2 regions of the Sporosarcina siberiensis genome follow, and region 1 is predicted to be linked to the other one. Evidence: a T-box and tRNA genes for the amino acid it is inferred to sense, from the RefSeq annotation. Region 1 holds a T-box; the other holds one or more tRNA genes.
What was found. A T-box is a leader RNA that pairs with one kind of tRNA and senses whether it is charged. The one in region 1 lies ahead of ACFSFY_RS04265 (valine--tRNA ligase), so its partner is inferred to be a tRNA-Val.

Region 1 (15,978 bases):
TGACGAATATTTAGTATCACGTAATGAGCTTCGTGCTGTTATCCAAATTGTTGATTTACGCCATCCACCTTCAGCCGAGGATTGCAATATGTATGATTTTCTAGTGAATTATGAGATTCCGGCAATTGTGATTGCAACTAAAGCGGATAAAATACCACGTGGTAAATATGAAAAACACAAGAAGATAGTACGCGACCGCTTGCAAATGCGTGTCGATGATCCATTAATCGTTTTTTCTGCGGAAAAAGGGATTGGTATGGACGAAGCATGGAAAGAAATAGAAGGAAGAATGTAAAGTTGAGTCCGAATGATGATTTCTCATCAAACGGACTCTTTTTGCAAAAATGCTATATTGTACAATTTATGGCGATGGTGAAGTTATTAATAAATATATATACTGAACAAAAGAATCTTGTTGCTACTCGCTGATTTCCGTTCCGACCGGACGCGTTCCATGGGGCACTCGTCGAGCCTCCTCGTCGCGAAACCCGCGCTCCTGTGGGGTCTCGACATTCGCGCTGATCCCATTGGAGTCGCCGGTCTGCACTCCGATCAGCTAAAACTTTTGGGAAGAATAAGCTCTTAATAAAAAACGATATTCCGAAGTAATTTAATCCCACTTCTAGAAAATCACTAAAAAGTTTTCCTCTATTTTCATTATGCAATCTTAGTGGATTGGAGTGCAAGGTAGTCTAAAACCACGACGTCCTGTCGTAACGACTGCATGACCCACTTCGTGTGGGCCGGTGGCTAAAGATGACTCTGGGAGGATTTAGGAAGAATGAATTTCAATTCTTCCCGGGGACAGGTGAAACAACCAAAGGTAGTGTAGCGAGAGCCGTTAAGAAAAACGGCTTTTACGAGTAAAAGCGAAGCGTTTTGAGCACTTCTTTGCTCTTCGCTTGGTCCACCGCCCGCCCAATAGAAGAATGGTTTTTATTCTTAGCTAGCAGAACGCGTCCGCCTGGAACGGAAAGCAACTGGGTACCAAGAAATCTATTTAAAAAGGACTCCCCATAAAAAAAGATTATAGCAGGCTGGAACACTTCTCTTACATCATTTGATGAAGAATTAAACGTTATATCCGAATAATAATTGTTGTTTAATGAAAACAGCTAAGTCATACGTTAGTCATATTTACCACAGTGCAATCGATGTAAATATGCTATACTTTAAAGCATGAAATAGAACGTGAAAGGTGTGACCACCAATGTATATAATCGTAGTCGGTGTAAATCATCGGACTGCTCCAGTGGAATTAAGGGAGAAATTATCGTTTGTCGAAAGTGAACTGCCACAAGCGATGCAAACACTACAACAACAGAAAAGTATATTAGAAAACACAATAATATCTACATGTAATCGAGTCGAAGTATATGCTGTCGTGGATCAGTTACACACAGGACGTTATTATATGAAGCGATTCCTAGCAGACTGGTTTGATGTACCGGTTGAAACCTTTGAATCCCATTTAGTCATTAAAGAAAATGACGAAGCCATTGAGCATTTGATGAGAGTTTCAGCGGGAATTGACTCAATGGTTCTTGGTGAAACACAAATTATCGGTCAAGTGCGAGATAGTTTCCTTGGAGCACAATCCATTGGAACTACAGGTACTGTTTTCAATGAACTGTTTAAGCAATCTTTAACTTTTGCTAAACGAGCACATACAGATACAGCAATAGGAGAAAATGCCGTATCCATTTCGTATGCGGCTGTAGAACTTGGTAAGAAAGTTTTCGGTACATTGAGTAATAAGCATGTTGCAATACTTGGAGCGGGTGAAATGGGCGAACTGGCTCTGAAAAACCTGCAAGGTAGTGGGGCTAGTAAAGTAACGGTTATAAACCGCACGCTTTCAACTGCTGAAAAACTTGCAGCAAAATTCAATGGTGTTGCAAAGCCTATTGGTGAATTGCAATGTTCATTGCTTGAAGCGGATATTCTCATAAGCTCAACCGGTGCAACTGGAATCGTGATCGACTATGAACTCATGAAATATGTTGATCGTCTTCGAAAAGGTAAACCCATTTTCATGATTGATATTGCAGTGCCGCGTGACTTAGATCCGCGTATTGCTGAATTACCTAACGTGTTTTTATATGACATCGATGATATGCAAGGTATCGTGAATGCAAACTTGGCGGAAAGACAGCGTGCCGCTGAAGAAATTGGTGTAATGATAACGGGAGAAATACAAAACTTCAAAGAGTGGCTTGTCACTTTAGGAGTAGTACCTGTCATTTCAGCACTTAGACAAAAAGCAAATCGAATCCAAAGTGAAACAATGGAGAGCATTCTCAACAAAATGCCTGATTTAACAGAACGTGAACGAAAAGTTCTTAGTAAACATACAAAATCCATTGTAAACCAACTCTTGAAAGATCCATTACAGCAGGTAAAAGAACTTGCAATGGAATCTAAATCGTCCGAGAAACTTGCGCTTTTTCAACAGATATTTGGTATTGATGAAGATGTAGCAACTGAAAAACTAGCGTTGGAGAATTTAGCCAAAGAGCGATTAAAAACTAGGGCAGAACGAAATACCTTGTCACAACCCGAACTTACTTTTGATTGATATTAAAAAAATAGTGTCGAATCTCATTTTTTCGTTAACTGTTCCTGGGAAGGTAGAGATCAGATGGCTGATATGACGATGACAAGACTACACGAATTGATGGTCATCCTATACGCCGTTAGTCTTGTTTTTTACTTTATAGATTATTTAAATAAAGATAAAATTGCACACCGAAGTGCTTTCTGGATCCTGACAATAGTATATGCGCTACAGACTATTTTTCTTGTTGTATATATCGTTGAGAAAAAACGTTTCCCCATATTAACTTTATTTGAAGGTATTTATTTTTACGCATGGCTGCTGATTACGCTTTCAATACTGCTCCATTTGTTTTATAAAGTTGGTCATGCAGTCTTCTTTTTAAATGTGATTGGTTTTACATTCATGACCATTCACACATTTGCACCTGGGCAAATAGAATCGTCTCCTGTTGGGGAGGCTCTTATTTCAGAACTATTATTTATCCACATCACTTTTGCTATTTTATCCTATGCTGCATTTGCGATGTCTTTTGTTTTTGCGATACTTTACTTGCTTGTCTATAAAGTTTTGAAAAAAAGGAAGTGGTCAAAGCAATTTGGCCGACTGCCGTCTCTTCAGCAAGCTTCAATGGGGATGAAAGTCTCTCTCTTGACGGGTGTCCCGTTTTTACTGATAAGTTTAATCCTTGGTATGCAATGGGCACATATCGCTTTAAATGAATGGTTCTTTACAGATATGAAAATAATAGGTTCATTTTTAGTTCTTGCAGTTTATGGAATGGTCTTATTTCTTTTGCAAAGAGGAAGATTGACTGGGGCGAATTTTGCTTGGATAAACATATATGCATTTTTATTTGTAATTATTAATTTCTTTCTTGGCAGTAGATTGTCAGGATTCCACTTCTGGATCTAAAATCCGAAATTGAAAGGTTGATTTAAATGAGAAAAATTATCGTTGGTTCTAGACGAAGCAAACTTGCTCTTACTCAAACAAATAAATTTATTCAAGATTTAAAAGACGCTGGAGCACCTTTTGAATTTGAAGTGAAGGAAATCGTTACAAAAGGCGATAAAATTATTGATGTAATGTTATCTAAAGTCGGTGGAAAAGGTCTTTTTGTAAAAGAGATTCAACAAGCTTTGTTCAATAAAGAAATCGATTTTGCGGTACATAGCATGAAGGATATGCCGTCAAAATTACCAGACGGTCTTGTCATTGGGTGCATTCCACAACGTGAAGATGCAAGAGACGCATTCATATCAAATGATCATGTTAAATTTATGGATTTACCCGTTGGAGCAATTGTTGGAACATCGAGTTTACGACGAAGTTCACAACTTCTATTAATGCGACCTGACCTTGAAATTAAGTGGATTCGAGGAAACATCGATACTCGTTTGAAAAAATTACGTGATGGGGAATACGATGCCATCTTACTTGCTGCAGCGGGTATGAACCGTATGGGTTGGAGCGAAGATGTAGTTACCGAGTATATGTCTGTAGAAGATTGTATTCCTGCTGTAGGCCAAGGTGCGCTTGCTGTTGAATGTCGATCTGAGGACACTGAGCTGCTTTCGGTACTCAATAAACTAACGGATGAAAAGACATGGAAAGAAGTAGAAGCAGAACGTACATTTTTATTCGAAATGGACGGATCTTGTCAAGTACCTATTGCTGGTTTTGCAAAATACGATGGCACAGACATAGTATTTACAGGTTACATCGCTTCTCCGGATGCAACAGAAGTTTTCAAACAAACGGTTCGGAATACGGATCCAGTTTTAGCTGGAAAAGAAGTTGCTACAATCCTTCACAGTCAAGGGGCTTCAAAGGTTATTGAAAGAGTAAAGGCTGAGATGGATGTCTAATGATCAACCTCTAAAAGGGCAAATCATTATTTTTACAGGAACCCCAAAATCCGAAGATGTATTTGAATTGGTTGAACAATTAGGTGGAACGCCGATTTCACTACCACTTATTCAAGTTTCGGAGTGGATAGAACCAACGGATGAGCAACGTTTAATGACATGTCCAACATATGATTGGCTCATTTTTACAAGTCAAAGCGCTGTTGAATCGTTCGGCCTTAAAATGAAGCGCTTTGGTGTCTCGCCAGATGCGATTACATCTCAAATTGCGGCAATTGGAACTCGGACTGCTGCGGCACTCACTAAAATAGGGCTCACTGTACAATTTATACCTACCGTATTTAGTGCGGATGTATTTGTTCAAGAATTCAAACCGACTGAAAACGAAACACGTCGTCTCTTATTTTTAAGAGGTTCAATAGCAGGTGTTACAATACGAGAAGAATTACCTTTTGATGTGGATGAATGGACCGTTTATTCAACGGAGAAAGCAGTTCATAATATTGAATCACTGAAGAATTTAGTGCAAACTGAGAAATCAAGTACACTTTTATTTGCGAGCCCATCAGCAGTGAACGTATTTTCTGAAGAAATTGCTCCGTTTACAGGGTGGGATACGTATAAAATAGGTGCGATTGGTCATGTGACTGAACAAGCACTTATTGAGAAAGGTGCACATGTTGATGTGATCCCATCTACATATACACTTAAAGATCTCGTTTTGGAATTGATAAAATAAAAAGGGTGGTTCACAATGGATACGATAAATTTTCGACGGAATCGACGTTTGAGAAATGTTAGTGGAATTCGTTCTATGGTAAGAGAAACCATTTTGAAAAAAGAAGATCTTATTTACCCGATATTTGTCGTTGAAGGCAACAGTGTGAAAAATGAAATTCCTTCTATGCCGGGGATTTATCATTTGTCATTAGATAATCTTGCCATTGAAGTGGATGAAGTTGTTTCACTTGGAATTCCTTCTATCATTTTATTTGGTTTACCAAATTCGAAAGACGATGTGGGATCTGAAGCGTATTCAGATGATGGCATTGTTCAAAAAGCAACTCGTTTTGTAAAAGAGAGACATCCCGACTTAGTTGTCATTGCGGATACATGTCTCTGTCAGTACACAGATCATGGTCATTGTGGAATCGTTAGAGACGGTCAAGTTGTAAATGATGAATCATTGGATTTGTTAACAAAAACGGCTATAAGCCAGGCAAAAGCAGGTGCTGATATTATTGCACCGTCGAATATGATGGACGGCTTCGTAGCCGCGATACGACAAGGACTTGATGCAGCAGGTTTTGGAGATATCCCAATAATGTCTTATGCGGTTAAGTATTCATCAGCTTATTATGGTCCTTTCCGTCAAGCTGCAAATTCGTCCCCCCAGTTCGGGGATCGTAAAACATACCAGATGGATCCAGCAAATCGAATTGAAGCAATTCGTGAAGCGGAATCAGACGTTATGGAAGGGGCAGACTTTCTAATCGTTAAACCGGCTCTATCTTATTTAGATATTATTCGCGACGTGAAAAACAATTTCACTTTACCCGTTGTTGCGTATAATGTGAGTGGGGAATATTCGATGGTTAAAGCTGCTGCTCTAAATGGTTGGATCAATGAAGAAGAAGTTGTCATCGAAACGCTTACAAGTATGAAGCGCGCCGGTGCGGATATCATTATGACGTATCATGCAAAAGATGCAGCACGTTGGTTGGAGGGGAAATAATTGGAGAAGAATTATACGAACTCAAAAAAAGCATATTCCGAAGCTGTCGATTTAATGCCGGGTGGGGTCAATTCACCGGTTCGTGCATTTAAATCAGTAAACATGGATCCGATTTTTATAGAAAGTGCAAAAGGTGCGGTAATTAAAGACATTGATGGAAATGAGTACATCGATTATGTCCTTTCTTGGGGACCACTCATTTTAGGCCATGCCGATCCAGATGTTGTAGCCGGTATTCACCGTGTTGCTGAAACTGGAACGAGTTTTGGTTTTCCTACGCTTGTAGAAAACGAGCTTTCAAAACTAGTCATCGAGCGTGTTCCGTCAATTGAAATGGTTCGAATGGTTTCATCTGGTACTGAAGCAACGATGAGTGCACTTCGTTTAGCGCGAGGTGTTACTGGTAGAGATAAGATTTTGAAGTTTGAAGGATGTTACCACGGCCACGCAGACTCTCTTCTGATTAAAGCGGGTTCAGGGGTTGCTACGCTGGGTCTTCCAGATAGCCCTGGTGTTCCTGCGTCTGTTGCCATGAACACGATTGCGGTACCTTATAACGACTTGGAAAGTGTGAAAGTTGCATTCAAGGAGTTTGGGGATGATCTTGCTGCGGTTATTGTAGAACCGGTTGCTGGAAATATGGGGGTTGTTCCACCAATTCCAGGTTTTCTAGAAGGTCTTCGTGAGTTAACAAAGGAGAATGGTTCTCTGTTAATTTTCGATGAAGTTATGACTGGATTCCGCGTAGATTATAATTGTGCGCAGGCTCATTATGGTATTACTCCGGATATTACGTGTCTTGGTAAAGTTATCGGTGGTGGTTTGCCGGTTGGTGCTTATGGTGGTAGTCGTGAGCTTATGGAGAATATTGCACCGGCAGGTACTGTGTATCAAGGTGGAACGTTATCGGGGAATCCATTGGCTATGACTGCTGGGATTGAAACGTTGAAAAAGCTAACGCCTGAGTCTTATAAGCATTTTATGAAGCTTGGCGATTTGTTGGAAAAAGGTTTCCGCGAAGCTTGTGAGAAGTATTCGATTCCGCATACGGTTAACCGTGCAGGTTCGATGATTGGTTTCTTCTTTACGAATGAAGAAGTGACGAATTTTGAGATTGCGAAGAGTTCGGATTTAGATCTTTTTGCTGAATATTTTAAGCTTATGGCTGAGGAAGGGATATTCCTTCCGCCGTCACAGTTTGAAGGAATGTTCCTTTCGACTGCGCATACTGAAGAGCATATTGAGAAGACGGTACAAGCGTTTCACAATGTGTTTGCCAAGTTAGCTAAATAATACATTTGAAGGTCCTCCACGATAAAGAATTTCGTGGGGGATTTTTTTGTTGTGCAATAAATAATGTTTGTGAGAATAACCGTTAAACCACGCTGATTTCCGTTCCGACCGAACGCTTTCCATGGGGCGCTCGTCGAGCCTCCTCGTCGCGAAAAGCGCGCTCCTGTGGGGTCTCGACATTCGCGCTGATCCCATTGGAGTCGTCGGTCTGCACTCCAATCAGCTAAGAGTGTGGGAAATATTAGTTCAGTGTAGTTATGATCAAGTGACGTTTATGCCCAAGGTGAAAGAACAATCTAGCGCAGAAGCGTCAAGCGTGAGCCGAAGTAAGGAGATCGGCAGTGCACTTCTGTCGAGCTTATTACGTAAGGCCATCGCAAGGGCCAAGCGGTATTGGTAACCGCGGACCATTAGAAATCCCAACTCCATATACCTTCAAAATCCCCAACCCACAATCCCGACAAAAACCCCAAAATACAAGGCCAAGAGAAAGAACAATCTAGCGCAGAAGCGTCAAGCGTGAGCCGAAGTAAGGAGATCGGCAGTGCACTTCTGTCGAGCTTATTACGTAAGGCCATCGCAAGCGCCAAGCGGTATTGGTAACCACGGACCATTAGAAATACCAACTCCATATACCTTAACTTACTTTCTCGAAAGAACCCCAAAAAGAATGAACAATCTCAGGTGTGAATTGAAGTACTTAATCCTAGTTCAATACTGGATTCTACTCGTGGAAATTGTGGTTCTAGTGGGGTTTGGTTAGGCATAGAATTGTTTGTGAAGGAATATGGAGGAGGATTGTAATGAAAAAAGTTCAATGGGAAATGAATGAGAAGTTTATTTTTCCTGAAGCTGCGGGTTTGCCTACGGGTGCGGGGATGGTTAAGGTGACGCCTAGGTTTTTGGAGGAAGCTACTGAGGATGCGGTACGTTTGAAAGGGATTTATCATATAGCTGCGAATGTTACTTTTGAGGAAGGTGAGTATAGTTTAGAAGATTATAGCAAAGCGATTTTAATTGACGATGTGGATCTTAATGAGCAGATGGGGTATTTTGAATATGCTGTTCCGCTCAATATTGACTTACCGTCAGAGGCTGGGGAACCGTTGGAGGTTCATGTGTCGAATGCGAGGTGTACCGTTAACGGACAAGGGGTTTGTGAGATTAATTGGGATGTTGAGTGTTCGTATAAAGAGATTGAAGTTGTGGAAGAACTTGTACTAGATGAAGTTGAAGAAGTTTCAAAAGCTGCTGTCGCAATTCTCGAAACTTCTTTGGTTCATGATGAAGATGAGGTATTGTTATTTTTATCAGAGCTTGAAGATGGTGTTACCTCTACAATATTTCGCTCAAATGATGTTTTTGTGGAAAGCAAAGGCTAATCCGGCGAGTAAACAGAAGACTAGAAAATCACCAGTGGTAGGTACGATTAATAACCGGATCAGTTGAAAAACTGCAACGGGAAGTATGACGCCTTTGCAGTAAAATCTTGTTTTTCTAAGCCATGGGGGCAGTAAGTATGGATTATAACCTTTTCTCATAACACAATCCTTTCGTTATTTACTTGACGATTCAATCGTGGTTCCGATATACTAAATGAAACTATATATCGATGCGATGAATGGGATAGTAGACAATTTTGTTTTCCAAAGAGAGGGTGCCATTGGTGGAAGGCCCTGTAAACAGATTATCGAATGTCACCCGCGAGCAGTTTCTGTGAATAAAACATTTTCGTACTTTGAAAATGTTAAAAAATATTTTTGAACTTTGAAAATGTTGAAATGTTTTGGAAATCCAGAACATGGATATGTTTTCAAAATCGAAAACATTCTGTAGCAGAAGCCGGTTAGAAGCCGTTAAAGTATTATGAGGTGTACATTCTTTTTTGTGCACGAATAAAGGTGGTACCGCGAGCAACTCCTTCGTCCTTTTTGACGAACGGAGTTTTTTTGTTTTCATTAATAAAAGTTTATAGGAGGAATTAGTATGTCAAATGAAGAGTTATCAATGCCGACGAAATACGATCCATTATCCGTTGAAGCAGGTCGCTATGAATGGTGGTTAAAAGGAAAGTACTTTGAAGCACAACCGGATAGTGATAAAGAGCCTTATACAATTGTTATTCCACCACCAAACGTTACTGGAAGGCTCCATTTGGGTCACGCTTGGGATACAACATTACAGGACATCTTAATCCGTATGAAACGAATGCAAGGCTATGATGCGCTCTGGCTTCCTGGTATGGATCATGCAGGTATCGCAACGCAAGCACGTGTTGAAGCGAAACTTCGTTCAGAAGGTAGATCTAAGTATGATCTCGGTCGTGAAAAGTTTGTAGAAGAGACGTGGAACTGGAAAGATGAGTATGCAACACATATTCGCGAACAGTGGGGCAAACTTGGTCTAGGTTTAGATTACACGCGCGAACGATTCACTCTTGATAAAGGCCTTTCAAAAGCAGTGCAAGAAGTATTTGTTAAATTGTATGAAAAAGATTTAATTTATCGCGGAGAATACATCATTAACTGGGATCCTGTAACAAAGACGGCACTTTCTGATATTGAGGTTATCCACAAAGATGTGCAAGGTGCTTTCTATCATATGCGCTACCCACTTACAGACGGAACAGGCAGCATTGAAATTGCAACGACACGTCCAGAAACAATGCTCGGGGATACTGCAGTTGCGGTTCACCCTAAGGATGAACGTTACAAGCACTTGATTGGGAAAACGGTCACACTCCCAATTATCGGGCGAGAAATTCAAATTATAGCTGACGACTACGTGGATATGGAATTTGGTAGTGGAGCAGTAAAAATTACTCCTGCACATGATCCAAATGACTTTGAAATTGGAAATCGTCATAATCTTGAACGCGTTCTTGTTATGAATGAAGACGGTACGATGAATGAACTTGCTGGAAAGTATAAGGATATGGACCGATTTGATTGTCGTAAACAGATTGTTAAAGATCTACAGGAAATGGGAGTCCTATTCAATATTGAAGAGCATCTCCATTCTGTTGGTCATTCTGAGAGAAGTGGCGCGGTTATTGAACCTTATTTATCTATGCAATGGTTTGTTAAAATGCAGCCTCTTGCGGATAAAGCAATAGATCTACAAAAAGGCGAAGATAAAGTGAACTTCGTACCAAGTCGATTTGAAAATACGTATTTAAGATGGATGGAAAACGTCCACGATTGGTGTATTTCACGTCAACTTTGGTGGGGCCACCGAATTCCGGCTTGGTACCATAAGGAAACAGGCGAAGTGTACGTTGGGCACGAAGCACCAAAAGATCCTGAAAACTGGCAGCAAGATGAAGATGTTTTAGATACGTGGTTCTCATCAGCATTATGGCCGTTTTCAACAATGGGCTGGCCAGATACGGAAAACGCGGAATTTAAACGCTATTATCCGACGAATGCTCTTATTACAGGGTATGATATCATCTTCTTCTGGGTGTCTCGGATGATTTTCCAAGGAATCGAATTTACAAACCAACGTCCGTTTGATGACGTATTGATACACGGACTTGTCCGAGATGCAGATGGACGAAAAATGTCTAAATCACTGGATAACGGTATCGACCCGATGGACGTAATCGACAAATACGGTGCCGATGCGCTTCGTTATGTTTTATCCACAGGAGCATCTCCTGGACAAGACATTAAGTTTTCAATAGATAAGGTTGAATCGGCGTGGAACTTTGCCAATAAGATTTGGAACGCTTCGCGATTCGCGCTTATGAATATGGACGGTATGACGTTCGACGAAATTGATTTATCAGGTAAAAAGTCTGTAGCGGATACTTGGATTCTTACTCGTTTGAATGAAACCATTGAACAAGTAACGAAGCAGGCAGAGAAATATGAATTCGGTGAAGTAGGTAGAGCGTTATACAACTTCATTTGGGATGATTTCTGTGATTGGTATATTGAAATGTCTAAGTTACCATTACAAGGCGAAGATGAAGACGCGAAGAAAATGACGCGTTCCGTTCTTGCGTATGTTCTTGATAATACAATGCGGTTACTCCACCCGTTCATGCCGTTTATGACGGAAGAAATTTGGCAGAACTTACCGCATGAAGGCGAGTCTATAACGATTGCTGCATGGCCGGTAGTCGATGAAACTCTTTCAAATAAAGAGCGTGCGTCTGAAATGAAATTACTAATGGACATCATTCGTTCGGTGCGTACGATTCGGGCAGAAGTAAATACACCAATGAGTAAAAAAGTTCCACTGTATATTTCGGTGAAACAAGACGAGACAGCAGAAATTCTAGAATCCAATCGTATGTATATTGAGCGATTCTGTAATCCTGAAACATTGACAATAGGTAAAGACATTTCATCACCTGAAAAATCAATGTCAGCTGTTGTTACTGGAGCAGAATTATTCTTACCACTCGAAGGCTTGCTTAATATCGACGAAGAAATTGCTCGTCTAACGAAAGAACTTAAGAAGTGGCAAAGTGAAGTGAAACTCGTTCAAGGGAAACTTGCGAATGAACGATTTGTTTCAAATGCACCTGATGCAGTTGTTGCAGAAGAACGTGCGAAGGAACAGGATTATTTAGATAAGTACGCTACGGTTGAGAAGCGTATGCAGGAATTGAAAGAGCTATAATTTAGAGGGAATGGCATCTTATTAGTCGGAATTTGCGACTAATGGGGTGCTTTTCTTATTTGGAAGGGCATCCGATGAGTTAGTCATATAAAGATGACAAGAAAACTTGAGGTAACTTCAAATCTATAAAGTCAGAAATTCTTCAAAACAAATTTCCGGAAATCAATAAATTGTGGTAAAATATGTTCAAATGAAGAAATAGTATAGTTATATTATGATAGATCATTAGGTAGAAAGAAATAGAAGTACCTCCGGAATAACTAGATCTATAGGTTCTATGCTAAATAGTCTCAATAGGTTAATGAAAGGACGATGCTTATGGAAAAACGCACACAAAAAAGGCGAATGAATGAAAGAGGTATGTCGCTTGTAGAAGTGCTTGCGGCACTGGTTATTCTAGGAATTGTGTTTGTTGGCTTTATGATAATATTTCCACAGATGACTTTATTTAATAAGAAAACTGAAACTAAGTTGGAAACGATGAACTTGGCAAGGCAGGAAATAGCTCTTATACAAAAAAGAAGTTTTGTTGGAGGAAATCCATTAGTTGTTAATGATCTTATAGACTATGGTTTAGGCACAGTTGAAGGATCTATAATCAAAGTTGTTAGTAATAAAGCGGGCTACACCTATGTGGTAGAATTTACTGCATCTCCTACTCTTTCAAATGAAGGGCACCCCGAAAATATTGCCCTACATAAAGTTCATTTAAAAGTATTGATAGATGGGGGAAAAGTGAACAGTGAGACATATGGATATATAAAAGTTAAGAAAAGGATAGATAGCTAAAAAGAAGGGGCGATTTAGTGAAACATAAAAATGAGCATGGAGTATCATTAGTGGAGCTTCTAGCTGTGCTTGCACTTGTAGCAATGATCGCCACTCTAATACTTACAACGTTTTTTATTGCAACTAAATATAATTTAACTGAAACAAAAAAACTGAAGATGCAACAGGAAGCGAATTACATTATTACATTTATTTTGCAAAAACATCGTGAAGTAGAGGATTGTTACAGTCTTAAAATTAATGATGAAAATCTGTTTTTTGACTATTGTGATGAATCAAAGCCTGATAAACTAATTAGTAACGGTTATGAATATAAGTTATATCACCCATTAGAACCTGAAAACCCTTTAGTGCCACAAGCTGAAAGGGATGCAATAGAGGAGTCTGAGAGGTTCTATCCAAAGGAAGACAATCTACAAATGACTTTAATGCTTATCGATCTGTCTAATGATCAATTGAAGGTTTCAATTGATACAACATTTGTGAGATATAAGACAGAATAAAATTTAGGAGGCGAAAATTTGTTTAAAATTAGAAATGATAAAGGATACGCACTTCTTATTGTACTCCTATTAGTTGTATTCATAATGATTATTTCTGCAACATTTGTTACAGGTTCAGTTAGCCATGCCAAGCAGGAAAGAACTGTTGAAACAAATAATATGGCAGTCGTTGCTGCTGAGATGGGTGTGGATTATTATAAGACGGCGATAGTAAATGAGTTTAATAAAGAGAAAAGTAAATTGCAAAAGCAAGTAAATGATGAAGTTAAGAGTTTAGATGGAACAAAAATCACAAAAGAAGATATGCCGATCAAGTTAGAAAAAATTCGGCAGAAAGTCCAAACTGACCTTGAAATATATTTGAAGAAAGTTGTACCTAATATTCCGCTTCCGATAGATTATCCTATTAGCGTGAATATGAAATTCGATAAATTAAATTTATTAAGTATAATACAAGTCTCAAAAGGAGTAAAGATAGAAGGTATAATTTCTGGTTATAGCGGTGGCGAAAAGTACAAAAAAGACTTGGGATTTGATATAACTTTTGAAGTGCCAAAAATAAATAATGGGGAAAGTTCAGTTGGTGAAACTGTGATTGACTTTACAAATCTTTATCCTAATCCTTCAGGTTTACCTGCCTGTAATAATAATGATTTAACAAATAAAAAATGTATTGGGAATAGCAGTACATCCTTTAGTAAAATTAATAATTCAACTGTTTATATTAAAGAACCATATACGGTGAAAAATGAAAATAATAAAGGATTTAATGGATCCAAAATTTATATTGATGGTAAATTGGACGTAAAAAACATGAATAGTATGAAGGACGTAAGCTTTTTTATAGATGGTGATTTAGAGGCGGATAAGTTTAACGGTCAGGGAATTTCAAATTCATCAATTTTGATAAAGGGTTCTTTTACTGTTAAGAGTCATATTCTTTTGCGTAATAATTCAAAGGTCTGTGTTCTAGGGGATATTACTATAGGACAGAAATTAGACATCGATAACTCTAGTAAGATTTATGTCACGGGGACAATTAATAAAACTCATAAAAACATCGAAAGGGTTTCTGTTTCGGAACTATCCACCAAATGTAAAATTGTGGGTGATGTTTTATTCAATGGTTTCAACTGGAATAATAATCATGAAGTAAATGTTGAATATTGGCCAATTCCACCTGTCATACCCAATTAATGAACTTAATGGCGATTATTTATTGATTTTATATTACAATTGTAACTACGGATCTTATCCAACATACATTGAAAAGATGAATCAACACAAACTATTTTCAAATAGTTACTTAATGTTAGTGAATTTCTGTTTTCTTTCATTGATAACTTATGCCTGTGCACAACCCAACCCTAAAACTATTCAGAATTGATTATGATAATAAGAATATGCGCTAGATGAAACAAACATTAGAAGAAGTAAGCCTATGGGGTCAGCAGTTGCTGATGGAAGTGCGGTTACACTTTTTAGTAGCATTTCACTTTTAACTATTCGTTTGAATAACTAGCCGGGCGTTGTGAATGAAGAATTGTTGAATTTCCATTTCTTACCCCATTACGTTCGTCTAATGACTTCCATTCATCCCGTGATTGTGATTAAATAGTTGTATAAGCATCATTTTCACTTCTTCTTATTGGAATTGGTAGTTGAAGTTCAACGATTGGTATATCTAAATTGCCACTTAATGGTCTGTTTAATAGCGATAAGTTTTGGAGGTGTAAACAAATGAATAAACAATGGTCGATTGATAAAATAAAACAATATGTTGAGAAAAACTCAGATAGTCAGTTACTATCGACAGAATATCGTGGATTCTCTCAAAAACTGGAGTTTAAATGTGCGTGTGGTAATGATTTTGAAAAAACATTTACTAAGTTTAAAAATAAAAATCAAACTAAATGCGATGTGTGTCAACCTCCGAAAGTAACTGAAACTCTATAACATTAAAGAAAACGCCGAACGTAACTGTTCAGGCGTTTTCTTATTCATTCGTTTAACAGTTGTTTTTTGATGTAGTGCATAAGCTTTGTTGCAATTGAAAAGTCATGTGTTTTATACAAAGAACGGGCACCAACCGGATCTTCAATTTCATTTAATAGCCATCTACCATCTGACAACAATAGAAAATCGATCCCAACATAATCACTTTTAATCGCTTTTACAAGTGTTTGAACTTCTTTTATTTGCCAATTCCTAAGTTCATACCGCTCAACCGACCCACCCAACGTATAGTTCGATTTGAAAGAGCCGTTACCCGTTCTTTTGACAGCCCCTACAATATCGCCGCCAACAACAAAAACGCGTACATCACGTGCACCTGATTCTATAAACGGTTGAACAATCAATTGGCTTTCACTAAACTGAGCAAAAAATTCCTCCGCTTGAACATCCGTGCTGCAAAGGAATACTTCATTTCCACCATGGCCGTCAACAGTCTTAAGAACAACAGGATACTCATTAATTTCACTTACTTCTTGAATTCGCTTTGTTGGAACTGCAGGAATCCCGAGGAGTGAAGCCAACTCAAATGTTCGCAGTTTATGATTTGCGATTCGGATGACTTCGGACCGGTTGAATACTTTT
Region 2 (15,978 bases), on a different contig from region 1:
GAAGAAACCCTCATTATTATTGATGCCAAAAGTGAGAAACTGAGCATCCGAAACAGCGAGTCAATGGACGAAACCTATCCCTTATATGAAGTTGCGCTCCATGATTATACATTCGATCGATCCTCGATATTAATCGAGGAAGGAATGGGGAGCGGTCATGAAAAGATGAGGCAATTAAAGCAAATCGGTTCATTATTATTAGCCGCGGAAATAACCGGTGCATCCGAAAGAATGATGAGTTCAACGGTTAAATATTTAAAAGAGCGTGAACAGTTCGGTGTTGTAATTGGATCGTTTCAATCCTTAAAACATATGGCAGCCGATATGTTTATGCAAATTGAGAGTATGAAAGTAGCTATAGATTATAGTGCCTGGACGATAGATGTTAATCATGAAGAAGCGGTAGAAGCGGTATCAATTGCGAAGTCGTACGCATCCGCAAATTCCGTTAAAATCGCTGGGGATGCGATTCAAATGCATGGAGGCATTGGGTATACATGGGAAAATGATATGCATCTTTACTTTAAACGTATTCGTCGGGCATCATCACTACTTGGAAATAGTTATGCCAATAGGGAAACCATTGCAAAATTAGTGATTGATCAATACTAACAAGGAAAACTTAATCATATCGACAATTAGTGAACTTAAAATTAATCATGACGGGGTGACCTTATGGATCTTTCATTAAGCAAAGACTTGGAAGCATATCGTATAGAAGTTAGAGAGTGGTTGGAGGAAAACTTACCTAAGGGTTGGGGAACTCCTTTATATAAAAAACCACAGAATGTGGAGGAGGAAAGAGTATTCTATCGTGGGTGGGAAAAGACAATCTATAAAGGAGGTTTTAATGGAATCACTTGGCCAAAAGAATATGGTGGTCAAGAAAAGACGAGTATTCATGAAATTATTTATTATGAAGAAGCGGGAAAATTGAACGCTCCACCAGAAGTGAATGCTTTGGGGAAGGCTTTATTTGGGCCAACATTATTAGTCTATGGGACAGAAGAGCAAAAAAAGCGCTATTTAGAACCGTTGTTAAAAGGCGAGGAGATGTGGTGTCAAGGCTTTTCTGAACCGAATGCGGGATCTGACCTAGCATCGCTCCAAACAAAAGCTGGGCTTGATGGGGATGAATGGGTCATTACTGGTCAAAAGGTTTGGACAAGCGGTGCCCAATTTGCAGATTGGTGTTTTGTATTAGCACGTACAGATCAAAATGTACCAAAACATAAAGGAATAACATTTTTTATTATTCCTATGGATGCTGAGGGGGTAACGGTTCGTCCCATTGTTCAAATGGATAAGCAGTCCATGTTCAATGAAGTGTTTTTTGATGGCGTTCGTATTCCTAAAGATCATTATGTAGGTGAGTTAAATGATGGATGGAAAATCGCGATGACGACATTGAGTTTTGAGCGTGGAACGATGTCCTTAGGAAGACAAGCTCAATTCCAAAAAGAGTTTGAACATATTGTTAAATTAAGTAAGGAGTTAAGAACAGAAGATGGTTCACTTGTCGCGGATAATGCTTACTATAGACAAAAACTTGCTGAGATTTATGCCGAAATTAGGATATTCCGTTACCACGGATTGAAAACGATGAGTCAATTGATGAATGAAAACAGACTCGGTCCAGAAGCGTCGATGCAAAAAGTGTTTTGGAGTTCTATGCATGTGAAACTGGGTGAATTAGCTATGGAAATACTTGGGGAACATGCGCCGTACTGGGGAGAAAGCAGTTTAGGCAAGGGGATTTTACAAGGGAATGATTTTCTATCTCGTGGTGAGACGATTTATGCAGGAACGACACAGGTTCAGAAAAACATCATTGCGGAAAGAGTTTTACAATTACCCAGATAACAAATGTTTAGTCTTTATATATTCCAATTACTATAAATACTCTAATACATGGGGAGGAATTTATTATGATGATGCTATCTAATATTATGAATGAGAATATTAAGGAATTTGACGAGTATGACTTTTTGTATTTCGGTAATCGAACGTATACAAATATAGAGGTAGATCGTTTATCTACTATTTTCTCGAATTATCTTCTATCAGAAGTTGAAAATAGTGGTGATAAAGTTATTGTTTATCTTGCAAATTGTCCTGAAGTTATTATTTCATACCAAGCAATCTTAAAAGCTGGGAAAGTTGTAGTTCCTGTCATGTATGCATTAAATGCAAAAGAAATTCAATATATTATTGAGGATTCAAATGTAAATACAATTATTACCTCGAATGCCCTTTTGGAGAATATTGTAAAAGTAGCAGAGAAAACAGGTAAAAAATTAAATGTAATCGTAACGGATAATATTGAAAATGACGCTGCTGAAGGCAGTGTAAATATACATGAGTTAGAGAAAATATACAACCACTCTAAAAGTCAAAATCGTGAAGAATTGAATATATCAGAAGATGATTTAGCGGTGATTTTATATACGTCAGGTACTACGGGTCAACCAAAAGGGGTGATGCTAACGCATCGAAATCTTTATATTAGTGCTCAATCTGCTGCCCGTTTAATGAAAGCTGAAATGTGGAAAAAGCCAACTCTTGTCGCCTTACCATTGGCACATAGTTTTGGATTTACAGCTATGAATACGTATTTGTTTCTAGGCAGTTCTGTAGTTATTATCGAACGCTTTAATGCAGATGAGATCTTTAAAGCGGTTGAAAAACACAAAATAAGAACGTTTACGGCAGTTCCCGCAATGATTTATGGAATGGTTATGAATCCAAATATAGACTCTTATGATTTAAGTAGTTTGGAAGGTGTATTGAGTAGTTCAGCCCCATTGCCATTGGCATTGATGGAAGCATTTACAAAGAAAACTGGCACAGAAGTATGGCAAGGATATGGTTTGTCCGAAGCTTCTCCAGTCGTTTCTACACAATGGAGAGGAGCTACTATTAAACCTGGTTCAGTTGGGTTACCTATTGATATTGTTCGTGTGAAAATCATAAATGATGAAGGCGAAGAGCTTCCGAGAAACGAGGTTGGCGAGTTAGCCGTTAAAGGATTAAATGTGACACCTGGATATTATCAACTTGAAGAAGAGACAGCAAAAACGATAGTAGATGGTTGGTTACGTACAGGTGATTTAGCTCGTATTGATGAGGATGGTGATATTTTTATTGTTGATCGTAAAAAAGACATCATTATTAGAGGGGGATTAAATATCTTCCCAAGAGATAGTGAAGAAATTATTATGACACATCCGGATGTATTAGAGGTTGCAGTTATCGGAGTGCCCGATGAGGAAATGGGTGAACGTGTTGTTGCTTATGTTGTGAAAAGGCCAGAGTCTGTAATTACTGAATTGAATGTGATATCTCACAGTCAAGAACATTTAGCAAAATATAAAACACCTCAAGAAGTCGTATTTGTAGATCAGTTACCGCGAAATGGAGTTGGAAAGATATTGAAACGGAAGATTTCCGAACTTTATCAAAATAAAGTAATGAATTAAATGCTAGGTTCCTAACGTTAAAACGTATCTTATACTTCTATTTAAATCCATGGATTGTTCGCATAGTTAAGTGGAAAAGGAGCCCTCCTTGGTATGATTTTTGGTTGCTTAACCTACCAAAAGTTGGGTTCTTTTTCATATTTTCTTTTACTGCTACTTAGAATACCCAGAGAAATGAGAGGAAAGGAAGTGTCTAAATGAAATATGACATAAAGAATGTAGCTGTATTAGGATCGGGTGTTATGGGTTCAGGAATTGCTGCTCATTTAGCTGCTCAAGGCTTATCGGTATTGTTATTAGATAGAATTCCAGACAAGTTAACTGAACAAGAGCGGGAAATGAGCTTTTCAATAGATCATATGGAAGTAAGAAATCGATTTTCTATAAATGCTATAAATCAACTAAAACAGAAAAATATATTATCAGAAGAAAGTCTTTGCCTTATCGAGGTGGGAAATTTTGACGATGACTTTATGAAATTAAAAGAAGTAGATTGGATTATAGAAGTAGTCTTAGAAGACCTTAAAGTGAAGAAAGAGTTATTTAAAAAAATAGATCTGATTCGATTGGAAAATACGATAATCAGCTCAAATACATCCGGACTTAGTATTAATGCAATGGTTCAAGATTGTTCAAAGGCTTTTCAAAAGCATTTTTTAGGTACTCATTTTTTTAATCCGCCTTACTATTTAAAATTACTAGAAATTACTCCATGTGAAAATACATGTAAAGAAGTTCTCAGCTATATGACTCGGTTTTGTAAAGAAAACCTTAAAAAAGGAGTCATTATTGCTAAAGATACTCCGAATTTCATTGCGAATCGTTTAGGTACGTATGGACTTTTTATTGCACTTATTGAGTTAGAAAAAGGAGGATATTCAGTAGGGGAAATTGATTCAGTAACGGGGCCATTAATTGGTCGTCCAAAGTCGGCTACTTTACGAACGGCCGATGTTGTTGGGATTGATACATTAGTACTTGTTGCAAAGTATATGCATAGCCAAACAGAAGGCGTCGAAAAAGAGATGTTCAAATTACCTTCGTTTCTAAAGAGTATGATTGATAATGGGATGCTCGGCGCCAAAAAGAACAGTGGGTTTTATAAGAAGGTAGACAAGGAAATTGTGGAATTAAATGTGAACTCACTTGAGTATGGTCCAATGACAAAATTACAAACATCTTCTGTTGAACAAGCAATGCGACAAGAAAATGTTGGTTCAAGAATAAAAACTCTAATATACTCAGATGATCGGGCAGGGCAACTGGTTTGGAACATCTTGTCAGCCACTTTACAATACGCTGGACAGTTACACGGGGAAATTGCGGATGATATCGTTTCAATGGACAAAGCCATGAAATGGGGATTCGGATGGGAACTCGGAATCTTTGAAATATGGGATTCGATTGGAATTATAAAGTCCGTCGCTAAAATGAATGAAGAAGGTAAGGAAATTCCTTTAATTGTGCAACAATTACTAGATAAAGGATATGACTCCTTTTATAAAGTAGTGGATGACAAGTTGTACTTTTTTAATGGATATGAGTATGCATTATGGTTTGACTAAACCCCTTCCACATAAAATAATGCTCAAAAAGTTTTAGGAAAACCTTGTATTTTCCTATCGACTGGAAAGTCTTGAACAGCAAATTAAAGCAAATAAAAAACACCACCTCCGAAGAGATGATGTTTATGAGAAAACCGTGTTCCTACAGCGTTCTCAAGAGCCTAAGCTCTATGGTCCCAGAGGGGTTCGAACCCACGACCTCTACCTTGTCGATTTTGATTCTCTAAAGTAGACAGTGGACTATAGTCAATATGAAAAATCAAATGGGTTTAACATAAAGCAAAAATGAGTCCACATATTTTGAATATCCCCTTCATAAGAGTTGTTTAGTAAAGTGTAGATCATCCTAGTTTTTAATAAGGTGTTTAAATTTACTGCTTACTATAATAAATATATTTTAGATCCTCTGTTAAAGGTTGTAACTTTCCATCCGTAATGTGGTAAACTTCATCGCATAATTCTTCAATGTCTTCATAGTGATGACTAGTGAGTAGGATTGTGCGTTCGTTTACCTGGAGATTTCTAATGATTTCTTTGATATCATTGTATGTTTTAAAATCTAGTGCATTAAACGGTTCATCCAGTATAAGGATATCCTGGTTTTCCATGATTGCTTGAGCAATACCTAGTTTTTGTTGCATCCCTAAGGAGTAATCTTTCACTTTTGTTTTATTATCGGGATTTAATCCTACTAGTGTCATCGTATCCTTAATTTGTTTATCAGAAATCTGATTTTTGATAGCTGCTAAAAACTTTAAATTCTTAAATCCACTGTATATTTCAATATAACCAGGCGTATTAATAAACACGCCTACATTTTCAGGGAAATCAATCTTTTTCCCAAGTACTTCATTTCGAACTTTTACATAACCTTCAGTAGGTTTAATAAAACCGCAAATAAGTTTGAACAAAACTGACTTGCCACTCCCATTATTTCCAACAATTCCTATTGTTTTTCCTTTTCCAACCTGAAAGTTTATATTTTGCAGAACGGTTTGTCCTGCAAAATCTTTCGATACGTTGTGTACTTCAATTATATTTTCCATCGTTACATCTCCTTTAGTAAAAAGCGTTTGTAGCTGGCGTAGCACAGCGAATACAAGATTAAAGTACATCCTGTTAGTATCGCGATAGCATGAATGAAGGGAATACCGTTTGACCCTACAATTAAGTTGACTCTCGCTAATGTGCCCAACCCTATTGGGAAATAGTGCAGAAATTGTAGGGGAATTAATAATAGTAAATGAGACGCGAACACTATGAGGAAAGCTATAGTTACATTTCTGGTTTTCAAAAAGAGAAATAAAAATCCAAAATAGTATACGCAGAACTCTAAGAATTTCAATGCAAATAACTTGAACATCCAATTCTCAGGTGAAGCAGGGTTCATTAGCTGCGTCACGTCATTCCACCCTTGATTATTTAGCATTCCCAACAAAATAATAATAAATAGGGTAAGTAACAGATAGCAAGTCAGGAACAACAGGCTATTTCCTAAAACAGCTCTGAACCAATTGGATTTATATTGAATTCTGACCCAAAGCGTTAAACGTGAAGAACGTTGCATCTGTTCTGTGAAAACTGCGATTAGATATAAGGGAGTTCCGTTATATACTAGTTGTTCTATAAAAGTCATCAGATGAAATTGCCCTAACTCTTGACCGTAGAAGAACAGAAGAAAAGTATCTTCTATTGTTTGAGTAGGGTAAGTTGCTGAATTCCATGTGTAGATGAGTAGCAGGATCAGAAGTGAGATTCCTATATTTTTAGGTTTCCATAGCATTCGAGAAAAGTAAAAAAACAAACCTTGTAATTGAAAGTTTATATTGATTCTAACCGAGTGATTCCAATAATTTTTAATAACCAGCACAGCTGAAATACCAAGTCCCAATATACTACTGATCGTCCAAATCCACGCATATGGAGCATGAAAGTTATGATGGAAAATAAAGAAGCGATTAATTGTGATAAATGATAAATTACTGAGCGAAGGATACTTAAATACGAGAATCATAAGCAAATATGAACCCATTATTAGGAATATGAGCATTCTTTTTCCGAAGAAGTGATGTAGAATCTGCATCATAAAGCCAAGAAAACTTAATCCTAAAATCATGAAAAGTATGGAAACACTGATTGCAGTAAGCGGTGTGCTGAAATGTTTAGCAAACTCTAAAAAGAGAATATCCGCTGAATTATCTGATATAGAAAAATGGTTATTAGAATGTAATCCTATTCCTATTAAGCAAATAACCAAGATTTGTACAAAAACAAAAAGAGCTGTATTAATCAAGATGGCGACAGATTTTGTGAAGAAATAATTGGAAAAGGTTTTAAATCGAAAAATAACAATAGGTAAACCAATGTCTAGATTTTTATATATATTCAGTAAGAATAATGGTGTCATAAAATATAAAAGATAATATTGATCGGACACTATTCTTAGCAAAAAGTGTTCATAACTTTCCGTTGTGACTTGACGGGTTGAAAAACTAACTAGTAGTACCACAGCTATCGTTAGAAAAAAGAAGTGGGATGTGAATTTTCTGATATCAGACCATATAATTATACTCATTTTTGCCTCCTAAACCTTGTATATAGTGACTTTTTTTACATAGCGCATATAAAGAAAGAAAAGTACCATCAAAAGTAAAACGATGACCGGCCCCACTACTAAGGAAAAAGATGTAATGTCAGTAGCCGAGTCCATTGTGGGATCAAATGATAGGAAAAATCGATAACTCCTAAAATTAAGAACTTGTAAAACATAATTTTCTACCATTAGGTACACAAAAGGACCTGTTAAAATGATAAACAAGTTTTGAATAAACAAACTCAAGAGAAAGCCCATTGTCGCTATTAGGGAGGCTAGAATTCCTTTCCAAAAACTGAGCAGGGTAGCATATAATAATGGTTGATGTACAAAAGTAGAACCTAAAAAATGATCAAGCTCAACAGACGGAAAAGTGATTTCTGTTAGTGGATCCATTTTCTTATACATTACTACAATGGGGTCATTGATAAACAAGGTCACTAATGCTCCTACGAAAAAAATAGTGAAAACTATAGTAAATGCACTACTACTCATTACTATCCATTTAGCGAATAGATACTGTTTTTTACTAGCTCTTGGTAAGGTATAGCTTAAAAAATCATTTTTCTTTTCGTAATACAAAAGCCAACCGGTGGGAATAACTGCAATTAATGGAAAAAGAATATTGAAAACGGTAGTACCGACTTCCCAAGCTTCTAATTGTTCTTCTAAGCTGTAATTTTTATAGACAGTACTGCATAAATAAATCGATAAAACTGTGCAAAAGAATAAGACTGCTAAAACGGGATATTTAATTTTATTCCATTCGAGCAATAATAAGTTTTTCATAAATTAATCACCTCCCACACAGTATAGTGAACGGGAAATCGTATAACAATACATGAGAAACAAACGAGGGATTTAAAGGAACGAACATTTTACGTTCCCTTAAACCCCTCGTTTATGCGTTGAAATTGGATACCTAAAGTAATCATATTCGTTTGTTTTTGTTCGTTTCTGGCAATGATTCGGCCATTGTATCGTTCAGCGATTTTTTTAACATTATAAAGACCATAGCCTCGTTGACGAGAAAAAGATTTGGTTGAAACTCCAATTTCAAAGATTTTCATAAACTGCTCATTGCTTAAATAATCAGAAGGATTACTAACGGTCAATTCCAAATGTCCGTCTCTTTCAACCATAGAGAGGTATATTTTATCTCCTCTTGAACTTGCCTCCAAAGCATTATCAATTAAAATGCCTAAAACTTCAATCATATCAGCATCTTCACATCTAAATTGATGAACGGGAATCGTCCGTTCGATTCGCAACTCTCTTTTTAATTGTTCGGTTCTTTTCATTTTTGTGTAGAGAAAACCTGCGATTACTTTATGATCCATATTTAACAGCTCATACTGACTGTTCGTCAAATTAGCACTATCAACATATTCTTGCATTTTTTCGCGGACCACTTGAATCTCATCAGTAGTTTCAACCAAGCTAGAGATAGCTAACAGCTTATTGGAGAATTCGTGTTGTCTTGCGCGTACCTCCATCACTAAATCATCAATAATTGGGATGTATTGTTCTGTTGCATGAATTCGGGTTTCAACTATTTCTGATTTACGTTGTGCTATTAATATCCAACTCATAAAGGTACCAACAAAAAAAAGGAGAAGGAAAAGGAAAACCTGATTTCCCAATATTACCGCAGATTCAAAGTTGGCAGAGATAATTAACAAAAGAAGAAGAATAAAAACATTTGTCACCATAATTCGTGTGAAGCCACTGGATTTATTCGGTAATAGTTGATTTATTTTTGTTGACCCAAGCCAGTATGCAATAAGAACGATAAAGAGGGTGAAAATTCTAGTAGAGTTATTTCCCAAGCCAATAAAATCCACGCTTGCAATACTAAACATTCGGATAACAGACCAAACGGTAAACGCTAAGAATGTCGTGACTATGACCTCTAGATGATCTAATTTAAACGCTACACTATTTAACAGCAGCAGTAGGCATATCAAGCCGATGATACCGAAAAGCGAATTTACCGGAAGAATTTCGAAATTCTTAAATGCAATGGTTGTCTTAATACCATCAGCCGAAGGTGAAACACTAACTCTAGATAAGAAGGCGAAGGAGAATAGAAAAGCGCACCAGACAACCATTTTTTTATTGAAAAGTAGTTCTTCTTTTGCAAAATAGACCATGACGGCATATATGCTTAAAACATCCAATGTGACTTGGAAAAGCAACTGAGACATTGCCATTAGTCGGTACCCATTATGACATCTCTATATTTGTTGCCGATTGGAAGACTGATGGAAGTTCCTCTGAGACTTAAAGTACTCTTAGCTTTGACAATGCGTTCAATAAAGTCCGTATTGATAATATAGCTTTTGTGGCATTGTTGAAAGGGTCCATTCTTTAAAAGATCTAGTATAGACTTTAAAGAGTAACCGGCAATGTCTTCTTGTATCAAATCTCCGTCCGGATTCTTCATGTGAATAACCATTTTCTTTCCGAATGATTCAATATAAACGATATCTTGTAATTGGTACTCGAAAATAAATCCTTTTTGTTCTATCCGAACGGTTGGAACATCAATCTTGATAGTGTGTAAATAATCGAGCACATTTAAAACAGACGTCTTTACTTCTTCTTTAGTAAATGGCTTTACTAAATAGTCATAGCATTTTATTTCTCGATAAGCGCGCAGTTCTTCTGTTGCGATTGCTGTAGCAAAAATCATAGGAGTGTATTTGTATTTTTGTAAATCTCTTAATTCATTGGCCAAGTCTGTTCCTTTATAGTCTGTTAATTGAATATCAATGATGAAAAGCGAGATATCGTATGTGTTTGAAATTTTCAAGGCTTGTCCAGCACTTGGTGAGATATGTATATAGAAGTTTTGATTCATATCTACGAGTATAGAGTGTAAGAAATTTTGGATTTGTTCATCGTCTTCTATAATTAAAATATGTTTCATATCTGTCCTCCTAAACTTACTGATTCTCTAAGTATAACAACTTATTTAATGAGAATCTTGAAATGGCTAATAGTGTAATCTTTTTACTAAAGTTTATTCATGTAGGTAGGATAAATGGAGAATTGCAGCAATTAGACTGAATCAATAGGAGTTTATATACGAATTCTTATTAGGAGGGTGGAAGCTAGTAAGGCGTAGGGGATATCGTCAATACATCAGCCAGGCTTGGTCATGCGAATCCTCATATGTTGCTGAAGTGTTTCAAGATGCATGCAAAATAAAATAAATGATGAAGAATAAATTGTGCTCAAACTTGGGGTCAAACTTGATTAAAGTCAATAAAAAACACCACCTCCGAAGAGATGATGTTTATGAGAAAACCGTGTTCCTACAGCGTTCTCAAGAGCCTAAGCTCTATGGTCCCAGAGGGGTTCGAACCCACGACCTCTACCTTGTCGAGGTAGCGCTCTCCCAGCTGAGCTATGGAACCAGAATTATTTCGTATGCCACTTAATTACTGCACAAGTTCTATTATAGCAAGCCTGCAAAGGAAGTCAACATGTTTCGTCGAAGAAGCCAAGTACGGTACAATTTGTATAAATACTGTATGAGCGAGGAGTGTTGATTTAATGGAGACAACAATTACCCTTCCATTTGTTTATGATTTTACAAGAGCGTTAGACCGACTTTCAAATGAAGCGATGAATTCTGTTGATTTGTCAACAAATTCCATAAGGTTTCCAATGGAAGAAGGTAATGTTGTAAAACTTCAAGCGACTGGAACAACTGAACGACCTTCTTTTTTACTTGAGGGGACTTTGGATGAAGCTCAAGTTGAGGAAGTAAAATCAATATTTCATTTTGATCGTTCTTTAACGGATATACAATCTCATTTTATGAATACGGATCTGGCACCAATTTTTGTTGAACACGTAGGAACACCGATTGTTCGAAGTTTTTCACTTTATGGAAACGTCATGCGGAGTATCATTCACCAGCAATTGAATATGTCTTTTGCACATACTCTTACAATGCGTTTTGTTGAAACGTTTGGCAGTGAAATTGACGGCGTGTGGCGTTTTCCTTCACCTGAAAAAATTGCTTTACTGGAAATCGCACAACTTCGAGAAATGCAGTTTAGTACTCGTAAAGCTGAATATATGATTGGACTGTCTCAAGAGATTGCAGCAGGTTCGCTTAATTTGCAAAAATATAAACAGATGGATGATGCAGAAGTGAAAGCTGATTTGGTTATGTACCGCGGAATTGGTCCGTGGACTGCACAAAGTTTTCTAATGTCAGGGCTTGGAAGACCGAATGTTTTTCCAATCGCAGATATTGGACTGCAAAATGGATTACAACGTTTATGGCAAATGGATAAGAAACCTACGAAAGATGAGATTTCTCTTCGTTTCTCAGATTGGTCTCCATATTTAAGTTACGCTGCACTTTATTTATGGCGAAGCATTGAGTAAAATAATAAAACAGCTGTTCCATATAAATATTGGAACAGCTGCAGTATGCTGGTTACTATATGAGTGTCATTGAAGTTCTTCAGTTTCAATTGCTGTTTCATCGAAATAGAGGAAATTCTCTTCTTCGAGTTCAGAAAATCGTTCTTTATTAATACCAAACGAAAGGTCTCCTTCGAAAATCGTTTCCCACCAAGTTTCAGTTGTCGTCATTGTATTTCCTCCTCAATTCTTTATATTGTTTGATTATTCTCTACCCGGCGATATCTTCGGACAAACGTTTAACGGGTGAAAAGGGTCCAAAGACTTATAAACTGTCGAAATATTTAAATACTTATAAAAGGGGCCATTCGGATGAAAAAAACAACATTTGCAATCGTTGGAACGGGTATAGTTGGCGAACGAATTATTAACCAGTTGCAGAAAAATGATTGTGTAGAAATCATTGCTGTTTTTGATGAAAATAAACAGCGTCTTTCTGAAATTGCGAATAAATACGGTCTAACTGTGGCATCCTCTTACGACGAAGTACTGTCTCTTAAGCCCAATTGGGTCTATATTGGTACACCACCTGTTTCGCATGCATCGCTAAGCAAACGTGCTATTGCTGAAAATTTAAATGTACTTTGCGAAAAACCACTCGCACATGATGCATTTGACGGCGAGACAATGGCGAAAGCAGCAGAGGAAAGTGGTGTGATAACAGCAATGCATTTTCCTCTTATGTATAGTCCACCCGTTCGACATTTCATGGAAATGATTGAAAAAGGTGCAATTGGTGACATCGTTCGTGTTGAGTTGAATACGTATTTCCCGCACTGGCCTAGATTGTGGCAACAAAACCCTTGGATTGGTTCACGTGAACAAGGCGGTTTTACTCGAGAAGTTTTCCCGCATTATTTACAGCTTATGTACAGAATGTTTGGACGAGTAACACTCACAGAACACAACACGGTTTATCCTAATGACAGTGCACTTGCTGAAACGAGTGTCCTTGCTATCGGAAAGACGGAAAAGCAAATTCCTGTTTTATTAAATGGACTTACGGGTGTAGGACAATTAGAAGAGCTGTCATACATAGTATATGGAACGGAAGGGGTTTTAAAACTGCACAATTGGGCCGAACTTAGCATGGCACAAAAAGACAGGCCTTTTGAAATATTGACTTCTTTCGATTCAGTAAAAACATTGGTGGAAGAATGTATCGTGGCCTCACAAGATGAAACTGCATTTCTTGTTCCGTTTTCAGAAGGGCTTGAGATACAAAGGCTTATCGACCAACTGCTGGCAGTGCAGAACCTGTAAGTAAGAGTTTAAGATTGCATCGACAGAAGAATCTATCTATCATTGAAAGAAATACTAGAATGGAGGAATTGCTTTGAATTTCACTGCAAACGATGTTGAATCAATGATTGCTACTCAGAAAGAATTTTATTTCTCAGGTGAAACGAGAAGTGAAGAATTCCGCAAAGAAATGCTCTTAAAACTTAAAGATGCAATTGAGTCACATGAAGAAGAAATTACATTAGCGCTCTACAACGATTTAAGAAAAAGTTCTTTTGAATCTTATGCTACGGAAATTGGATTTGTACTTTCGAGTATTTCTATGATGATTAAGGAACTCAGTGGATGGATGGAACCCGAAAAAGTAAAAACACCGATACATTTACAACCTGCAAAAAGCATGATCGTGCGCGAACCTTATGGGTCTGTATTAATAATTGGTCCATTTAATTACCCATTTCAGCTCATTATGGAACCGCTTGTAGGTGCGATTGCAGCTGGAAATTGCGCAATTGTAAAACCATCCGAAACATCTGTGCATACTGCAAAAATAGTTAAGAAAATAGTAATGGAAACATTTCCTCCTGAATATATACGAGTTGTCGAAGGAGAACGTGAAGAAACAGAAGCCCTCATTCATGCTTCTTTTGATTATATTTTCTTCACAGGTAGTGTGGCTGTTGGAAAAGTAATTATGCGGGCAGCTTCGGAAAGACTAACTCCAATTACTCTTGAACTTGGAGGGAAAAGCCCAGCACTTGTTGATCAGACGGCCAATTTAAAAGTTGCTGCTGAGCGGATTGTATGGGGGAAATTTATAAATACAGGTCAAACATGTATTGCTCCTGATTATCTTCTTGTGCATCATTCTATTCAGGACGAACTTGTGAAAGAAATGATTAAAGCCATCAAACGATTTTACGGGGAAGAAGCTTCGAAAAGTCCTGATTATGGCCGTATTGTGAATGAAAAGATGTTTGATCGTTTAGCTAAAATTGTTGAAAGAGAACAATCACAAGTTATTCATGGTGGTTCAGTGGATCGTAGTGATTTATATATTGAACCGACACTATTGGATGGCATTTGGTGGAACAGTCCTTCAATGGAAGAAGAAATATTTGGTCCGATTTTGCCAATTATCACATATGAAAACTTAAGTGAAGCTGTTCAACAAATTCAAAAGCGTGCCAAACCATTAGCTGCATATATGTTTACAGAAAATGAGTTGGCTGCCGATTACTTTATTGAAAACTTGCCGTTTGGTGGGGGATGTATTAATGATACAATTTCTCATGTTGGGAATACGAACTTGCCATTTGGCGGCGTAGGTCCTTCAGGAATGAACGCATATCACGGGAAATACAGTTTTGATTTGTTTACACATCCCAAATCAATATTGGATAGAAATACATCGATTCCGATGCGTATCGCATTTCCTCCTTATGGCAATAAACTTAAATTTGTAAAACCGCTTATCCGTTAATTCGGAAGCGGTTTTTTTATTCAACATTTTTGGTTTTCAGGGAATAAAAAGGTATAATAACAAAAGCAGAAAGAAAAGAGGAATTGCCAATGAGTAAAAATTATGATGAAAAATGGACACTCAGCCTTTTACAGAAACTTGTGGAGACACCAAGTCCATCAGGTTATACAGGTCGAGTTATGAAATTGATTCAAATGGAGTTAGATGCCCTTAAAGTGGACTATAAAAAGACTAATAAAGGAGCAATTATTGCTACAATTGAAGGAACAAATACAGAACGTCATCGTTTATTAACAGCACATACAGATACTTTAGGAGCAATGGTTAAAGAAGTAAAAAGCGATGGTCGTTTAAAACTGTCAATGATTGGCGGTTTTAATTGGGATGCGGTTGAGGGAGAATATTGTCAGATACATACTGCTTCTGGAAAAGACATTCGTGGGACAATATTAATGCATCAAACAACAGTTCATGTTTATAAAGATGCAGGTAGTGCAAAACGAAGTGCAGACAATATTGAAGTGCGAATTGATGAGAAAGTTCTAAAAGCAGAGGATACTCGACAACTTGGTATTGAGGTTGGGGATTTCGTTTCTTTCGATCCACGCTTTGAAGTTACTAAGAGTGGTTTTGTAAAGTCACGCCATTTAGATGATAAAGCGAGTACTGCCCTTTTGATTGAACTAGTTCGTTCATTAAAGCAAGAAAAAACAAAGCTTCCTCATACCACTCATTTTTACATTTCAAATAACGAAGAAATTGGGTACGGTGGAAACTCCAATATTCCAGAGCAAACAGTTGAGTATATTGCAGTCGATATGGGAGCAATTGGAGATGGACAAACCTCAGATGAATACACCGTTTCTGTTTGTGCAAAAGATTCAAGTGGACCTTATCATTATGATTTAACGCAACATTTAACAGGTCTTTGTAAATCAAAAGATATCCCGTTCAAGTTAGACATATATCCATATTACGGTTCCGATGCTTCGGCAGCAATTCGAGCAGGATTTGATGTGAAGCATGCTTTATTTGGACCGGGTATTGAGTCATCTCACGCTCTAGAACGTACTCACGTTGATTCTCTAGAAGCGACAGCGCAACTTCTTTACGCATATGTAACATCTGAAATGATGGATTGAACGGAGGTTTATTATGGAAGCGAAAAGA

Region 2: it has a tRNA-Val gene. The T-box ahead of ACFSFY_RS04265 (valine--tRNA ligase) is inferred to sense a tRNA for this amino acid. The anticodon was not compared.

Annotation. Positions count from the first base shown of each region.
Region 1 is NZ_JBHUGI010000006.1:257,872-273,849, forward strand. It holds gene yihA (ribosome biogenesis GTP-binding protein YihA/YsxC) at 1-295, shown strand, start outside; gene hemA (glutamyl-tRNA reductase) at 1,211-2,578, shown strand; gene ACFSFY_RS04235 (cytochrome C assembly family protein) at 2,642-3,472, shown strand; gene hemC (hydroxymethylbilane synthase) at 3,499-4,428, shown strand; gene ACFSFY_RS04245 (uroporphyrinogen-III synthase) at 4,421-5,167, shown strand; gene hemB (porphobilinogen synthase) at 5,183-6,163, shown strand; gene hemL (glutamate-1-semialdehyde 2,1-aminomutase) at 6,164-7,456, shown strand; gene ACFSFY_RS04260 (hypothetical protein) at 8,260-8,838, shown strand; T-box leader at 9,065-9,389, shown strand; gene ACFSFY_RS04265 (valine--tRNA ligase) at 9,443-12,088, shown strand; gene ACFSFY_RS04270 (type IV pilus modification PilV family protein) at 12,407-12,877, shown strand; gene ACFSFY_RS04275 (prepilin-type N-terminal cleavage/methylation domain-containing protein) at 12,895-13,380, shown strand; gene ACFSFY_RS04280 (hypothetical protein) at 13,399-14,577, shown strand; gene ACFSFY_RS04285 (hypothetical protein) at 15,121-15,336, shown strand; gene ACFSFY_RS04290 (ATP-grasp domain-containing protein) at 15,381-15,978, opposite strand, start outside.
Region 2 is NZ_JBHUGI010000032.1:548,094-564,071, reverse strand. It holds gene ACFSFY_RS13640 (acyl-CoA dehydrogenase family protein) at 1-612, shown strand, start outside; gene ACFSFY_RS13635 (acyl-CoA dehydrogenase family protein) at 676-1,863, shown strand; gene ACFSFY_RS13630 (class I adenylate-forming enzyme family protein) at 1,929-3,479, shown strand; gene ACFSFY_RS13625 (3-hydroxyacyl-CoA dehydrogenase family protein) at 3,677-5,044, shown strand; gene ACFSFY_RS13620 (ABC transporter ATP-binding protein) at 5,416-6,090, opposite strand; gene ACFSFY_RS13615 (hypothetical protein) at 6,093-7,619, opposite strand; gene ACFSFY_RS13610 (hypothetical protein) at 7,629-8,426, opposite strand; gene ACFSFY_RS13605 (sensor histidine kinase) at 8,516-9,850, opposite strand; gene ACFSFY_RS13600 (LytR/AlgR family response regulator transcription factor) at 9,850-10,569, opposite strand; tRNA gene ACFSFY_RS13595 (tRNA-Val) at 10,987-11,059, opposite strand; gene ACFSFY_RS13590 (DNA-3-methyladenine glycosylase family protein) at 11,199-12,044, shown strand; gene ACFSFY_RS13585 (hypothetical protein) at 12,111-12,254, opposite strand; gene ACFSFY_RS13580 (Gfo/Idh/MocA family protein) at 12,396-13,346, shown strand; gene ACFSFY_RS13575 (aldehyde dehydrogenase) at 13,420-14,808, shown strand; gene ACFSFY_RS13570 (M42 family metallopeptidase) at 14,898-15,950, shown strand; gene ACFSFY_RS13565 (UDP-N-acetylmuramoyl-L-alanyl-D-glutamate--2,6-diaminopimelate ligase) at 15,964-15,978, shown strand, end outside.